Regions from separate parts of the Arthrobacter sp. TmtSoilC77 genome, predicted to be linked through region 2. Evidence: predicted binding sites of a transcription regulator. Region 2 holds the regulator's gene; each other region holds the start of a gene.
The links. The regulator LexA, encoded in region 2, represses DNA repair genes until DNA is damaged. The targets are predictions, from matches to a motif close to TCGAACANNTGTTCGA.
Positions count from the first base shown of each region.

Region 1 (3,245 bases), 2.8 Mb from region 2:
CGGTGGTCAGTGCCACGCCGCAGGCTCCGACGAGGCCGTCGAGGAGTTTCTGGGCCCGGGAACGCCGGTCCAGGTCCGGCCCCGTTGGTTCGCTCCCGCGGTCACTGCCGTGGACGGTTCCGGGTGCCTGACCGTCGACGTTCCCGTCGACGCTCTCGTTGGTTTCCCCGGTGACGTTGCCTTCGCCGGTGGCTGCGTTGGTTCCGGTGGCTCCGTTGGCTCCGGTGGCTGTGGTGGTTGCGGTGGTGAGTCGGGGGTTGGTGGCGGTGTTCATGGCGGTGGTGAGTGTTTCGTATTGTTCGGTGGTGGCGAAGATTTCCAGGTGGTGCAGTCCGTGGCGGGGTTTGCGGATGAAGGTGCCTTGGAGTTGGCGGAGGATTTCTTCGCTGGGTTCCAGGCCGTCCTGGTCGATCAGGTCGTTCCAGCGTTTGGTCATTTTCAGGACGAAGTCGGGGTCGGACCCGGCGGCGGTGCGGGTGAGGGCGTGTTCCATCCGGGTGAGGGTTTCCTCGTCGGTGAGGAGCCGTACTTTATCCAGGGCGGTGCTGATGATGCTCGCGGACCGGGTGGGTATTTGTGTGGATTCGAGGGCTTGGGCCAGGATTTCGCGGCGGGCCGGGATGTGTTGCCCGGCGATACCGGTCCCGGTGAGGACCTGGGAGGCCAGGGCGAGCCGGCGCCGGGCTTCGCTGATGCCGATCCTCAGGCGGGCCCGCAGGAATTCCGCGGCGTTGCGGTAGCCATCATCGGCCACCGCAGCAGCGTCCGCCGCAGCAGCGGCGGATCCAGCAGCAGTATTGAAGCCAGCAGCAACAGCGGATCCAGCAGCAGTATTGAAGCCAGCAGCGGCAGCGGACCCTGCAGCGGTGGCTGTGGCGGTGGCGGGGTTTGGTCCTGTGGGTGCGGGGTTGGTCCAGCCTGTCTGCCATCCAGTGCCCGCCGCGGAGGAGGGCCGTGCCTGCTGGGCTTGGGTGCGGGTCCGTTCCACGGCGTGCGCCGCGATGACCTGCAGGTATTCCACGGTGCGGGCGATCTCCTCCACCCGCCCGGCGAACCCCGCGGCTTCGGCAAAACCGAACCCCGGGGCACTGGCCACGGTGACGGAACGCAGACTTTCCAAGGCCCCAACGCTGTCCGCCAGCGCATCCCCAAGTCCGAGCGCATCCCCAAGTCCCGGCGCATCCCCAAGTCCCAGCGCATCCTCGAGCCCGAGCGCATCCCCAAGCCCCAGCGCACCCTCAAGCCCCGGCGCGCCCTCAATTCCCAAGGAACCGCCCAGTCCTGGGGAAACAGGGCTGACTTCAGGATCGACCCTAATTCCTGAATCGACTTCAACTTCAGGATCGACCCCAGGGCCAGCGAAAGGCAGTGGTTCCAGGCCGTGAACACGCTTGATTTCACCGTCCACTTCACTAAGTGCAGTGAAGGATTTCGGTTCAATGCCGCGAAGCAGCGCCATGGCCCTGAGCTTCTCCGAATCGCCGCCTGCCGCAGCCGCCGCCGTCGGGCCTTCACAGCCGGCCTGGACGCTGGCAGGTGCGGTGTGGCTTCCTCGGGGAAGGCCCCGGGGGCGCATCGCGACGCCAGGCATCGCTGCCCGTCGCGCCATGATTTCCCCAATGCTTCCCATGAATAAACCCTCTCACCAGGGTCTGACATTTTTAGGAAGCAGTGCCGCTGCCCTTGGGTGTCACAAGCTTCCCAACCGTTTCCAGGCATCAACCATGTGTTCAGAATCAGAGATTTAGGGCCCACAGATCGCGCCGGGGCGTGGATTGCCAGGAGAACAGACTGACCCGCTCGGACATGTGCCGTTCAGCACTGAACCGGTCTTCTTCTGAAGCCGAATTGGGGACCCCAAATCCAGACCACTACAGCGTCAAAACACCGTTGTCCTACTAGCCTCGTTTCAGTCCCCAAGAGCCGGCGAAGGCCAGCCCAACCGTCATCCGTACAACGCCGCCTCAAGCAGCCGGTCAAAGCTTGCAGTTCCACTGCTCACCGGGGCAACGGTGATGATCGCGAGGAGTCTCTCGGAGCCATCTTCCTTGGCACTTGCAACCCTTTTCACGTGCAGCCGCAAACCTGGAACCCCATTGATCAGCAGTGGAAGCTGCTCGCCGCTCTTGATCAATTTCCGTAGCTGCTTCGTGGAGATCTTGTCGTCGGGGCTGCCTGTCAGCTCCGTGAGGGTGTCGTTGATCCGTTTTGCCAAGCCACGCACCAGGTTCCTCTGGGCGACGACGGTGGGAATAGTAAGTATCGCGGCGAACACGGCAATGAAGATCGACGCCGGGACAGCGTTTCTCAGGGCAGGCATGAAGATCATCAGGATCAGCCACAGGATCACGGCAAGGATGCTGAAAGTGACGAATTTGATAATGGGTTTGTCGCCGGGTTTCCTCATCCAGCGCACGATTTCAACAGCATCCGGCGCGTTTTCCATGGTCAGGATCCCTTCACTTCGAGGAGTGCTTCGGCCAGAATTACTGCCTCGCGTGCTTCCCTAAGGTCGTTCCGCAATCCCACATCGGGGATCTTCGCGGCGCCACTGCCGGTACCCGCAAGCTCGTAGAGGGCCCTGCCCAGGTTTTCGCGGTCCCGTGACAACCTCCGGGACGTTTCCAGTTTGGCCCTGATGACTTCAAGTTCGAGGAGCGAGCGGCCTACGGCGTCTCGTTGTCCTTGCTTGAGCGACAGTTTCTCCGTGAGCCGCAGGACCTGTGCACTGTGCATTGACCTCATCTGAACGGCAGTTCGTTGGAGCTCATGAAGGGCAGCCGACGTCTGGGGCTCGCCGGAGTGCCGGTCTAGTTCCTCATCGACGCGGCCCAGTCTCCGTTCCCAGCCTCGAAGGGCCCGTTGATACCGTCCCAAGAGCAGCGAGATCGCCGACAATGCCTTGTCAAGGGCCCTCGCCCGGCTGGTCAGGCTTGTGGTTGCCGCGTCCAACCTTGCGAGGAATGCGGCGTAATTGTCCGGCGAAGGAACCTTGTCTTGGGGATCCACGCGTCACCCGCGCCCGATGCTCTTGCAACCGGGTTTGGTGCGGTACAACGCTCCCCAAACGCCCATGTCAAGAGAATAGAGGGTCCCGGCGCGTTTGGGATAGGGCATGTAGTCAGAGCCAACGGTCAGTATTGACCCTTGATCACGAAGTACGATCCCCGGATTACCCCTGCCAGCTTGGACTTCTGACGGGCGAATTTGAAGCGCGGTTCCAGTTCTTCGGGAACATCCATGCC
Region 1 covers NZ_AP046050.1:4,547,979-4,551,223, reverse strand. The annotation lists gene AC6I99_RS21075 (HNH endonuclease signature motif containing protein) at 1-1,630, opposite strand, end outside; gene AC6I99_RS21070 (hypothetical protein) at 1,946-2,446, opposite strand; gene AC6I99_RS21065 (hypothetical protein) at 2,449-3,009, opposite strand; gene AC6I99_RS21060 (DUF8821 family protein) at 3,135-3,245, opposite strand, start outside.
Region 1: the regulator LexA is predicted to act here: its motif matches at 1,719-1,734, upstream of AC6I99_RS21075 (HNH endonuclease signature motif containing protein).

Region 2 (3,245 bases):
CTTCGAAGGCCTTGCTGTCCTGCCCGAGTACGACGTCGTTGTGGTTGACGAAGCACATGAGCTGCAGGACCGGGTCACGGGAGCCGTGACAGGTCAGCTGTCCGTGGCAATGGTGCATGCTGCGGCTTCGAGCGCGCGCAAACACACCGCTATCACCGTAGACGCCCTGAACGCGGCCGCCGATCGATTGGACATGGCCATTGCCGGTGTCCCCAACGGACTGCTGCCCAATGGGCTCAACGACGAACAACTGGACTGCCTGGACCAGCTGCGCGATGCCACACGCGCCGCATTGTCCGACTCGAAAACCGACTCTTCAAACGCGGTCGACGGCGGGAGGCAGCTTGCGCGCTCACGGCTCATGCTCATTCTGGAACTGTGCGAGCGGATGCTCGCAGCCAAGGAGAACCGTGAAGTTGTGTGGTTCTCCAGGAACAGCACCTTCGATCCCCAGCAGGGATACTCACCCCCGGACGAGACCGCGCCCGCACTGATCAACATCGCGCCGCTTAGCGTTGCCGGCCGCCTGCGGGAGGGCCTTTTCGCGGGGCACACAGTGGTGCTTACTTCTGCCACGCTGGCCATTGGATCTGCCTTTGAACCCGCAGCCGGTGGCCTGGGGCTTATTGGAGATGGGGCGCCAAGCTGGACCGGGTTGGACGTCGGGTCACCTTTTGATTATCCGAAGCAGGGTGTGCTCTACGTGGCCAAGCACCTGCCCAAGCCCGGCAGGGGCACTTCACCCGAGGCCCTGGATGAGCTTGAAGACCTCATCCGTGCATCCGGTGGGGGAGCCCTGTGCCTGTTCTCATCGCGTCGGGCGGCCGAAGAAGCTGCAGATGCCATGCGCCCGCGGCTGGATGTGGACATCCTCTGCCAGGGGGAATCCACCATGGCAGCACTGGTGAAGCAATTTGCCGATGAACCGGACACCTGCCTCTTCGGCACCATGTCCCTGTGGCAGGGCGTCGACGTCCCTGGCGGTTCATGCCGCCTTGTGGTGATTGACCGCATTCCGTTCCCGAGGCCCGATGACCCGCTGATGACCGCACGCTCACGCGCCGTTGCACAGTCCGGGGGCAACGGGTTCATGGCGGTGTCGGCTACGCATGCGGCAATTCGTCTTGCACAGGGAGCGGGACGCCTCATTCGTTCCACCGGCGACAAAGGCGTGGTGGCCGTCTTGGACTCGCGGCTTTCCACCGAACGGTACGGCGGATTCCTGCGTGCCGCTTTGCCGCCATTTTGGGCAACGACGGACCGCAACGTTGTGCGCGGCGTCCTGGAACGCCTGGGCGCAAAGAAAACGTAGGCGAACTCCCTAGAGGGAGCGCAGTACCGAGACGACCTTGCCCATGATGGTGGCCTGGTCTCCAAGTATCGGTTCGTACTGCGTGTTCTGGGGGAGCAGCCAGGTGTGGCCGTCCCGCTGGCGGAAGGTTTTTACCGTGGCTTCGTCATCCAGGAGTGCTGCCACGATGTCACCGTTGATGGCGTCATTCTGGCGACGGACAACCACCCAGTCACCGTCGCAAATTGCGGCATCGATCATTGAGTCCCCAGCGACCTTCAGCATGAACAGTTCGCCGTGGCCCACCAGTTGCCGGGGCAGGGGCAGGACATCCTCAATAGTCTGGTCGGCGAGGATGGGCCCACCTGCAGCGATGCGTCCTACGAGGGGTACCATCGCGGTGTCGCTGGCGCTGGCCAGTTCCGTCACGGCGAGTCCGCCTGCGCTGCGGAGTGTAGTAGCTGCTTCCACTCCGGGAATTGTCCCGCCGTCAAGGGTCAAAGGCATGAGTACTTCCATGGCGCGGGGGCGCTTGGGATCTCTGCGCAAGTAGCCGAGCTTCTCCAACTGGGAGAGCTGGTGCGTGACGCTGGAGAGGCTCGCGAGACCAACGGTGTCGCCAATTTCGCGCATGCTGGGCGGATACCCGTTGTCATTGACGGACCGCTGGATGGTTTCCAGGATTTTCTTCTGCCGGACAGTCAGGCTTTTGGGACTCTTTTGAGGCTGCTGGCTCCGCAGGGGTGCCCCGCCGCCGGTGGCTTTCGCTGCCATGTTCGCCAATGCCCTTCCGTTCCGCCCGGTCACGGTCTGAAGTGTGCCCGGGGATGTGGGATCCGAAAAAATGTCAGACCCTCCTGTTCCACTGAAACAGTGCCTGTTTCTTCACTCAAACCTAGGCCAGGCACAGGCGTTTATCAAACATTCGTTCTAGCGAGTCTCGACACCGTTCGTTGATAAGTGCTAAAAATGTCATAGCAAGGTTCGAATATGTGTTCTATAAAAGTTGAGCGCGGTTCGGATGTTCGAAGAAAGTGTTCGAACATTCGGGGCCGGGCTCGGCGAACACAAGGAATTGGCAGCCGGCAACGGGCATCCGATGCAGGCAATCGCTCAGAAGGGCTCAGCTCATGTCCGCAATCTCTACGTTCCACGAATTCCGCAACACTCCGGCTCCTGCGCGTCTCCGGCTTACCCAACGCGGCAGGATCGTCTTCTTTGGAATTCCCGTCATGCTGCTCCTTGCCGCGCTGCTGAGCCTTGCCGGCTTCATCAACTCCCCGGCCAAAGCTTCTGATTCCCAAGCCCAGCTGCAGCCGCCGGTGGCAGTTACGGTTACTGTCCAGCCAGGGCAGTCCCTGTGGGGCATCGCCGGTGCGGCCGCGCCGGAGCGGGACCCCCGTGATGTCATCGCGGAAATCATCCAGTTGAACGATCTCCGCGGGGGACGCATCCAGCCCGGCCAGCAGCTGTTCGTTCCCGCCAATTGAGCGGCCAGGGGGCGAGGGGCCAGCGTCTCTGGCGTCACAGTTACTCCGCAGTCGCACCGGCACCTTAAACTGTCTTGGTGAGTGACCAGCTTGAGCGACTTGACCGACTTCCCCTTCGGACCAACCTGCGTGGATTGAGCCCCTATGGCGCGCCGCAGCTTGACGTCCCCATTTTGCTCAACGTCAACGAGAACACCCATGGCGTTCCGGCAGATGTGCAAGCGGCGATTACCCAGGCTGTTGCCGCCGCGGCCACTGGCCTGAACCGGTACCCTGACCGCGAATTCACGGAACTCCGTGAATCCCTTGCCGATTACCTCGGACACGGGCTTTCCGCGGAGAATATCTGGGCAGCCAACGGCTCCAACGAGGTCCTGCAGCAGATTTTGCAGGCTTTTGGAGGTCCGGGGCGTAAGGCGCTGGGATTCCCTCCCACGTATTCCATGTACCCGTTGCTTGCCAGT
Region 2 covers NZ_AP046050.1:1,788,350-1,791,594, forward strand. The annotation lists gene AC6I99_RS08255 (ATP-dependent DNA helicase) at 1-1,312, shown strand, start outside; gene lexA (transcriptional repressor LexA) at 1,322-2,065, opposite strand; gene AC6I99_RS08265 (LysM peptidoglycan-binding domain-containing protein) at 2,422-2,781, shown strand; gene AC6I99_RS08270 (histidinol-phosphate transaminase) at 2,859-3,245, shown strand, end outside.

Region 3 (3,245 bases), 240 kb from region 2:
TCGAGCCTGGACCTGCCAGTACTCAACGCTGGCGACGTCCCCGGCGCCGACAGCTACGCGGTGCAGGCTTCGGGTGCGAGAGTCACTGGGGTTTCCTTTCTGCTGTTGCAGCCGGTCAGGCGGCTTTGACGAGGGGGAGTTCATCCCAGTGGGTGGTGTATCTGGGGGAGAGCATGTCGCGTTTCATGGACCAGTCCGGCCCGTTTTTGATGCCGGCATGGCCCAGTCCAATGGAGCCACGGCCGTATCGTTTGCTGACCTCTTCGACGAGGATGCCGATGCCGCGTTCTTCGTGCGGGTTCTCGAACAATTCCAGGGGCTTCTGATTACCGGTTGGGCGGAGGTCGGTGACCATGATCCCGGCGCGGACGTACTTCACTCCCTCGTGGACCTGGGGGAGTAGGGCGTGGGCTGCCCTGGTCAGGAGCACAGGATCAGCAGTGGGCATCGGCAGCGCCAAACACACCGACGGGAAGGACTTTTCGTTTGGGTTGAAGTGCGACGTTGCTGCGAACGCGGTGAGAACTTTGGCTTGCAGGTCATGCTTGGCCAAGCGGGCACTGGCCATCTGCGCGTAGACGCTCATGACCTGCCGCAATCCGGCACCGGTGGTGATTGGTGTGGAGAAGGACCGCGAGAAGATCAGCTGGTCCCGGCCGATGCGTTCTTCCTCCATGGGAATGCACGGAGTGCCTTGCAGCTCCAGAACTGTGCGCATCATGACAATGGAGAACTTGTCGCGGATCGCCACAGGATTAGCCCGGGTGAGGTCCAGGATCGAGAAGATTCCCATCGCGTTCAGGCGCTTGGTGAGTCTGGTGGCCACGCCCCAGATTTCGATCACCGACAGCTTCGCCATGAGTGCTTCCCGTTGCTCGACGGGTACAGATTCCCAGCGGCAGACGCCATCGAACCAAGGGTTCTTCTTGGCCCATTTGTTGCACAGCTTGGCCAGTGTTTTCGTGGGCGCGATGCCCACACAGACAGGCACGCCGACGTGGCGCCTGCAGGCTTCTTTCATCGTCCGGCCCAGCTGCAGCAGCTCATCGGGTTCACCCTTGACGCCCAGGAATGCTTCGTCGATGGAGTAGACCTCCAGCCAGGCTGAATACCTGCCCAGCAGCTCCATGACCCTGGCTGAAATGTCCCCGTACAGTTCGTAGTTGCTGGACAGGGCCACCAGGCCCCATTCCTTGGCCCGGGGGCGCAGTTTGAACCACGGCTCGCCGAGCCCAATGCCCAGACGCTTGGCTTCCGGTGAACGGGTGGCCGCGCAGCCGTCGTTGTTGGAGAGAACTATGAGCGGTTTACCCTCCAGTGCGGGATTGAAGACACGCTCGGCTGAGGCATAGAAGCAGTTCACGTCCACATGCGCTATCTCCTGCATCCGGCGCATGATTGCGGGCTTAGACATGGTGCAAACACCGTGTCGCAACGCCCCAGATGGTCAGGTCCGAGAGCCCAGGAACCTTGATGTCAGGAAAGTCCGGGTTGTCGGCCTGCAGGACGACACCGTGGGCGGTGATCCTTAGCCTCTTGATGGTCAGCTCGCCGTCAAGAACAGCGACAACGACAGATCCGTCCTTGGGCTCCAGTGCGCGGTTGACGATCAGCTCATCGCCGTCGCTGATGCCGGCCTGCTGCATGGACTGCCCGGTGACTCGGACAATGAAGGTACTGGTCACGTCCTTGATGAGGTGCTCGTTCAGGTCAATGCGACCGTCGAAGTAATCCTGGGCCGGTGAGGGGTAGCCGGCAGCAACCGCTACCGGTGCCATCAGTACAGCTACCAGAGAGAGTCCCGCATCTATCACACGGGGGCCAACTATCACGCCCACAACACACCTTTTTTCGAATATATGTTCGAATTAAAGTGTACGCCGTTCCACCGACAGAATAGGGACTCCACCAAGTCGCATTCGGTGCCTTATGCCCGGGGGTGTGTGACCGGCCAACCGGAGGTGACCGGCCACACTGCACGTTGGCCAGGACGGGGGGTTGTCCCCCTGTTCAACGTGCGTACGCACTGACCTGCGTACTCAGTCCGGACAAACTGTGCAGGCGGTGCGCTTGTGACGGGGGCCAGAAGCCACAGTCTGTTTTGCTAACAGAGATTCCGTGGCCTTTGAGCCCCGCGTCTACGTAGTGCGCGTTAGCAGAGGGTAGTGACGCGTTTTCTCAGAAAGCTTTCCTCGGTGGTGATTTCATCCAGCACTCCGGGGCATCGAAGGCCGCAAAAGGTTGCCGGCAGCTGATGCGCCAGAGCCGGTAGTTCGGCTTTGGCAGTAACCATCCTGCGCTGGAGGGCATCAAAGTCCACCCGGCTGTTGTTCCAGATGACAGCCTCTTCCGGCCAGCTCCGGATCCGGCCAGAAGGTCCGAGTTCCCGCCCGGTCGCCTTCCTGGGGAGCCGCGAGCTTCTCAAAGAGCTTTCGCTTTTCGCGACATGAACTTTTCCAATCCCGCACTCCTTTGACTGGAGACCCGACCTTGCCGGACGCAATCGGTCAGGCTCCGCAACATATGTTTGGCCGTCGGCTGTGGGGTCTGTCGGTCACTGTTCATTGGAGAGAATCCCTTGAAGTATCTGCTTGGGAAAATAACAGCCTTCGTTGCCGTATTAATGGTCGTTTTTGGGGCACTTTCAATGGGGGTGCTCCACCTAAGTCCATCAGCTCACGCCTACGAAGTAGCAACCAACCAGGCAAACGTTACCGGCGGAGCGGCTATTTTGACGATGCCAGGATCCGGTCTTACGGCCACCTATGATCAATCCGGACTGACTGACCTCGTGGGACAGTCAACGATGGGCAGCCGTGGATATGTGGCCTCTGATTTCTCACAAAACATAGGGGCTGGGTCCCCGGCTGTTGAATTCGCTACCAACGCGGTCAATAATTGCGCGGCAACCGGTCCTTGTAGCGGCTTGGGGACGGTCACGATCGCGTTTAGCCAGCCCGTGAAGAATCCTGTGCTCAACATCGCTGGCCTCGGTGGAAACGTGACTTGGTACGAAAACAAGAAAGGACCTGTCGACCGCCAGTCCCAGCTCCACGCCGTGTTGAATCTCGCAACCACGGGCTTGACGATGACCAAGCTCTCCGGTGGAAACCTTAGCGTGTCGGGAAATGCCATTACGGCCACTAACGACAACGCAGGTACTCGGTGCGAGACGACCACCCAAACGAACGATCCTCAGCCTGTAAATGCCCAAGCGACTGCGGCCTGTGGGTCTGTCCGTATCA
Region 3 covers NZ_AP046050.1:2,024,081-2,027,325, forward strand. The annotation lists gene AC6I99_RS09330 (Y-family DNA polymerase) at 116-1,414, opposite strand; gene AC6I99_RS09335 (LexA family protein) at 1,407-1,838, opposite strand; gene AC6I99_RS09340 (CLIPPER-2 domain-containing protein) at 2,960-3,245, shown strand, end outside.
Region 3: the regulator LexA is predicted to act here: its motif matches at 1,852-1,867, upstream of AC6I99_RS09335 (LexA family protein).